Linked DNA regions of Ruficoccus amylovorans. The protein of the gene in region 2 binds, or shares a complex with, the protein of the main gene of each other region. Links are inferred from orthologs where the notes say so. Each region holds a gene or a part of one and is shown on either strand. Other genes may lie near its edges.

The links.
Region 1: the proteins of accC (region 2) and accD are in contact, whole or in part, in a solved structure (PDB 8UXZ), measured with the Escherichia coli proteins. The link is inferred for Ruficoccus amylovorans from one-to-one orthologs.

Annotation. Positions count from the first base shown.
Region 1 is NZ_JACHVB010000021.1:79,212-81,980, reverse strand. It holds accD (acetyl-CoA carboxylase, carboxyltransferase subunit beta), read right to left. Parts: upstream 1,928-2,769; coding sequence 1,073-1,927; downstream 1-1,072. Other genes in the region: H5P28_RS08760 (ComF family protein), read right to left, coding at 2,198-2,769; H5P28_RS08770 (bifunctional folylpolyglutamate synthase/dihydrofolate synthase), read right to left, coding at 1-1,019.
Region 2 is NZ_JACHVB010000064.1:35,517-38,877, reverse strand. The notes cover bases 281-3,126. They hold accC (acetyl-CoA carboxylase biotin carboxylase subunit), read right to left. Parts: upstream 2,471-3,126; coding sequence 1,091-2,470; downstream 281-1,090. Other genes in these bases: accB (acetyl-CoA carboxylase biotin carboxyl carrier protein), read right to left, coding at 2,535-2,999; H5P28_RS18795 (Asp23/Gls24 family envelope stress response protein), read right to left, coding at 507-971; amaP (alkaline shock response membrane anchor protein AmaP), read right to left, coding at 281-491. Also shown: more of amaP, read right to left, coding at 1-280; H5P28_RS18780 (AsmA-like C-terminal region-containing protein), read right to left, coding at 3,251-3,361. UniProt on the Escherichia coli protein: This protein is a component of the acetyl coenzyme A carboxylase complex; first, biotin carboxylase catalyzes the carboxylation of the carrier protein and then the transcarboxylase transfers the carboxyl group to form malonyl-CoA.

The DNA.
Region 1 (2,769 bases), on a different replicon or contig from region 2:
TGGCGGGCCATAACCGGGAGCAGCGCAGCCGCCCGCTCCTCACCGAGGATGCCGGTCAGGATGATCGGCTTACGTCCTGTGGCAGCGATGAGTCGCGAAAGATTATCCTCCAGCGCACCGGCCCCTTCGGGGTTGTGCGAACTGTCGAGGATCAGCAGGCGTCCGTCGTTGAGGCGGACCCGCTGCCAGCGTCCGGCCCAATCCACCTCGTGCAGAGCGGCTTCCACCACCGCCTGTGTGACCCGGAAGCGCCCTTGAAGCAGACGCACGACAAGCGAGGCCACCGCCGCGTTGTGCCGCTGGAAATTGCCCTCGAGGTTGGTCGAGGGGAAATTCTCCGCCCCGCCGAAAGTCTCCCGCACACTGTGGACCACGCAGCCGCGGGTCGCGGCCACTTCGCGGATGACGGCCTCGGCCTCCGGGGGCAGGCAGCCGATCACCACCGGGCGGCCCGGTTTGATGATGCCCGCTTTTTCCCCGGCAATAACCGCCAGCGTGTCGCCCAGAATATCCGTGTGGTCGAGGCTGATCGAAGTGATGACCGAGACCTCCGGATCGACGACATTGGTCGCGTCGAGCCGCCCGCCGAGGCCGGTTTCAAGGATGGCCACATCCACCCGCTCCTCGGCGAAGTGCTCCATCCCCATGCCCGCCATGAATTCGAAAAACGTGGGATGGTTAAGCGGATCTTTGGCCGCGAGGGCCTCGCCCGCCACGCGGAGCCGGGCAACATAGGTGTCGATCTGGGCGTCGCTCAGCGGCTGGCGGTTGACCTGTACCCGCTCGCCCAGGCGGACGAGGTGCGGAGAGGTGAATAGCCCGGTCCGGTACCCCGCACGGCGGTAAACCGCCTCCAGCATGGCGCAGACAGAGCCCTTGCCGTTGGTCCCGGCCACGTGGATCACCGGGTAGCGCCGCTCGGGGTGCCCGAGAGCTTCAGCGAAAACCCGCATGCGCTCGATCCCGTACTTGGAGCCGCGGTTGCGCAGGCCGTAAAGGTAGCGTTCGGTCTCGGTCATGGCAGTCCCCGGCAGGCAGGCCGGGACGCTGGGATTTTTATCGGCCAAACCGCTTAGACCGCCGCGCTCTGGCCGCCAAAGGCGCGCAGGAGCGAGCCGATCCGGCCCTTCATCTGGTGACGGTGTACGATCTGGTCGATCAACCCGTGCTCCAACAGAAACTCCGAGGTCTGGAAGCCCGCCGGCAGGTCCTGCTGGGTAGTTTCCTTAATCACGCGCGGCCCGGCAAAGCCAATCAGCGCCTTGGGCTCGGCGATGATGACATCCCCGAGCGAAGCGAAGCTGGCCATGACCCCGGCCATGGTCGGATTGGTCAGGACGGCGATGTAGGGCAGCCCGGCATCGGAAAGGCGCTTGAGCGCGGCGCTGGTCTTGGCCATCTGCATCAGGCTGAGAATCCCCTCCTGCATGCGGGCCCCACCGGAGGCGCACACGATGATGACCGGGCACTTGTTTTGCAGCCCCCGCTCGATGGCGCGGGTGATTTTTTCACCAACGACCGAGCCCATGCTCGCCCCGATAAAGCTGAAATCCATCACCGCGAGGCTGACCGGCAGGCCCTCAAGCTCACCCGTGCCACAGATGACGGCGTCATTTTCGCCCGTCTTTTGCTGGGCCTGGGCCAGGCGCTGCGGATAGGGCTTACTGTCCTTGAACTCCAGCGGGTCGCCGGAGACGAGCCCGGCGTCGTACTCCTCGAAGGTGCCGTCGTCGATCAGCAGTTCGATCCGGCGGCGAGCCTTGAGCGGGAAATGATAACCGCTCTTGGGCACAACCATCCAGTTCTGCTCCAGCTCCTTGTTGAAGATGATCTCGCCAGTCTCGGGACATTTCGTCCAGAGACCGGTCGGTATGTCCTTCTTTTTGACGCGGACGGTGGAGTACTTCGGCTTACCGAAAATCGACATAGCGCCCGATATTGGACCAAGGGGGAGGAAAAATAAAGTGTGAAAATCCGGGAGTTTAAGAGTTTCATACCACTTTCCAGCAGCCTTGATAAAGGCTGAGATTTAACAGGAAGGCCGGAAAGAACGATAAGTCTGCTCGGAGGTGCCGCCTTCTTCACTTCCCGTTCTTCCTGTAAAAAAGCAATCAGGACAGGATATTTCCCGATTTTATCATTCAAGTTTTCAAACGAGATGAAGGTTTGAGGATTCGGAGGTTGGCGGAAAATCCCGTCAACCGTGGGCCAGCGTTGCCACGTCCAGTCGTTCCACCCCGGCCCGGCGCAAGACGCGGGCACAGGCGTTGAGCGTGGCCCCGGTCGTAAACACATCGTCCACAAGGACATGACGGCGACTCACATCCGGACGCGAACCCGGTTTCAGGCCAAAGGCGCCCCGCATGTTGACCTCGCGCTGGGCGCGGTCGAAGTTCGTCTGCGAAGGGGTGTCTCGGATGCGCGTCAGCAAGTCGGCCACTTGGCAGCGTTCCCCCGGCGTCTGTTCAAAATCCCCCGCCACGCCCGCGAAGACCTCTGCCAGCCAGCGGCTCTGGTTGTAGCCGCGCTGGCGTTCCCGGCGCGGGTACAGCGGGACCGGCACCAGCACCGCCCCGGCCAGATGCTGGCAAAAGCCGGACGAGCCTGCCGCCAGGGTGGCGATGTCAGGCAGCAAGTAGCGGCCCCGGTGGTATTTTAACTCGTGCACGAGCACCCGCCCAGCGTCGCGCGCCAGAAAGAGCGGGCGCCCGCGACCGAAGGCAGGCTCCAGCTCCCGGCAATGCGGGCAGACGCGACTGGCCAGCAGTT
Region 2 (3,361 bases):
ACCGCCGGAACCGGCACCAAGGCCTCCTCGGAGGCAGATTCCCCGGCCGCAGAAGGCTTGACGCGGCGAATCCCCTTCAGGCCCACGTCGATGCGCACACTGCGACGGTCGAGGTTGAGCGTATTCTGGAGGATGTCCTCGATCCGCATCTGCAATTGGCTGGCAACTTCATTCAGCCGCTGGTCCTCGTTCAGGCGCAGGCCGATGTAAATGTAGAGCCGTCCGCGTCCGGCCTTGATCCGCACCTTCGGCTTGCGCGGGGTGTGGACGTAGTGGCAGGCGTTGAGCACGAGGTCACGGATGGCGCTGCGCGTCACCTCGACCCGGCCCGAAGTCGTCTTAAAAACGCGGATCGATCCACGACGGCGGCGCAGGGCGCAAAAGCCCAGCAACACAATCAGCAGGACGATGGCCGTGCAGACGACGAGCACACGGTCGTGCAGATAAGGCTCGATCTGCGTCTGATAAAAACTCTCCAGCTTGCCGAGCATATGTCAGGGGTGAGGTTAGTCGGTGTGGGGATGGTCCCAGTGGTCGGTCTTTGGTCGGGCCGACTCGGGTTGCTCCATGCGCACACCGTCAACAAAAACTTCCACCTTGGCCACGCCCTTGCTGGTCATGGCCTCGACCTGATCGCGGATCGCCTGCTGGACGACCTTGGCCGTGCTGGCGATGCTCACGCCGAAGCGCATCTCCACGTGGATTTGGATCAGGTAGTTCTCCGCCTCGTCCTCGCGAACCTCCACGCCACGGTCCATTTTCTTGGCACCGAGAGTTTCCCACAGGCCGTCGGCAAAGGTGCCTCCCACGGAGTACACACCGTCCACCTGGAGCGCAGCCATCTTGACGATGTTGGCCACGACCGGGATGTTGATGTGGATCTCGTCGGAGTTTTCCGTCGCTTCGAGCGGGACAGGAATGGAGTTGGGATCCGGTTCGTCAGCGGGCAGGGACGGTTGTTTAGGTGGCATGGTACGGTTTCGGTTAAGGATTAGATCAGAAATGGAGAAGCTATGCGCAAGCGCCGGGAAGACTATTGATGGCTTTCAAGTGCTCGGCAAAGCAAAAATTGGCACCTCCTCGGGAGGCCTTAGAGATCGTCGGAGGGGGCGAAAAGGTCCTTTGGCGTGCGCTCCATGAAGTCGCCCACGAATTTCGTGGTGGCCTCGCCGGAACGGAAGACCGGGTCTTTCATGATGGCGGCGCAGAAGGGGATCGAGGTGCGGATGCCGCGGATGATGTATTCGTTGAGGGCGCGGTACATACGGTCAATGGCGATCTCACGGCTCTGCCCGTAGGAGATGACCTTCGAGATCATGCTGTCGTAGTACGGGGGCACGACGTAGCCGCCGTAGATGTGCGAGTCGATACGCACACCGTGGCCGCCGGGCGGGTAGTAAAGGTCGATCTGGCCGGGGCACGGAGCGAAGTTGCGGGCCGGGTCTTCGGCGTTGATGCGGCACTCGATGGCGTGGCGGATGAAGCGCACGTCCTTCTGGTCCAGGTCGAGCTTTTCCCCGGCGGCGATGGCGATCTGACGCTTGACCAGATCGTAGCCGGTGACCTCTTCGGTCACGCCGTGCTCCACCTGGATCCGGGTGTTCATCTCGATGAAATAGAAGTCGCCGTTTTTATCGACGAGGAACTCGACGGTCCCGGCATTCTGGTAGCCGCAAGCTTCAGCGATAGCGACAGCGGCCTTACCCATTTTTGCCCGCAGCTTCTCATCGACGAAGGGCGACGGGGCCTCTTCGACCACTTTTTGGTAGCGGCGCTGCACGGAGCAGTCACGCTCTCCCAGGTGGATGACCTTGCCGTGCTCGTCGGCCAGGAGCTGGAATTCGATGTGGCGCGGGTTCTCGATGAACTTCTCCACATAGACCGAACCGTTACCGAAGGCCTTAAGCGCCTCGTTGCGGGCCATTTCAAACTCGCGGGCAAAGGCCACGGCATTGTGGGCCAGGCGCATGCCTTTGCCACCGCCGCCGGCCACGGCCTTGATGATGACGGGGAAGCCGATCTGCTTGGCCAGCTTGAGCGCCTCGGTCTCGGAGTCCACGGGGCCGTCACTGCCGGGGATAACCGGAGCCTTGGCTTTTTTGGCCACAGACTTGGCCATCGCCTTGTCGCCCATCAGGCGAATGGTGGAGGAGTTCGGCCCGATAAACTTGATGTTGCAGCTCTCGCACTGCTCGGCGAACTCCGCGTTTTCCGACAGAAAGCCGAATCCGGGGTGAATCGCGTCCACATCGGCGATCTCGGCCGCGCTGATGATGCGGTCGGCCTTGAGGTAGCTCTCGGAGGACGCCGCCGGGCCGATGCAAATGGCCTCGTCAGCCAGTTGCACGTGCAGGGACTGCTCGTCGGCCTCGGAATAGACGGCGAGGGTCTTGACGCCCAGTTCGCGGCAGGCGCGCACGATGCGCAGGGCGATTTCGCCACGGTTGGCAATAAGGATTTTCTTAATCATGGGTGCTCGGGCGGTCGCGCCGGGAGACGGCGCGGCTGCAGGATGAACATTGGGCGGAAGAAGCTCAGGAAGCCTTGATTTTGAACAGTGGCTGGCCGTACTCGACGGACTGGCCGTTCTCGACCAGGATTTCGAGTATCTTGCCCTTGGCCTCAGCGTGGATCTCGTTCATGACCTTCATGGCCTCGATGATGCAGACCACGGAGTCAGCCTTGACCTCGGCGCCGACCTCGACGAAGGCCGAGCTATCCGGACCGGGTGCGCGGTAGAAAGTTCCCACCATGGGCGACTTGATAAACTGGGTGCCGGGCTCTTCCTTCGGCTTGGCCGGGCCGACGGAGACCGTCGGGGCCGGAGCCGCCGCAGGTGCGGCGGGCGCAGCCACGGGAGCCGGGGCGGGCGCGTACATGACAGGCTTCTGCGACTCGCGGCAGATGCGAAGCTTCAGGTCCTTTTCCTCGATTTCAAACTCGGTCAGGTCCGAGCGCTTCATCAGGTCGATGATATGTTTGATTTCCTTGAGATCCATATCGGCAAAAGGTTTTTTGGGTCCAAAAAGTGCGTGCCGCAACCGGGTGCAAACCGGTACGGGAGGATGAAAGCCCACAGACTAGGAGAATTTTTCCCCGGCGGGCAACGTTTTGTTGTCACACGTTTTTTTCATTTTCCGGAGGAGAAAAAGCGCAAATCACGCCTGACGCGTGCCGCGAAGCCGCTAAACCGGCACTACGGGGGCGCGGCAGGGTCTGCCACGGACCACAAAAAGACACAAAAAACACCTCAATTGCCTGCCCCGCCAAGCTTGGGAACTTCTTCGGGAACTTCTTCGAGCACGTTAAAAAGGCCGCTCTGGTCCGAAGTCAGCGGGGTCTGCCCGGTGGGGTTCTGCAC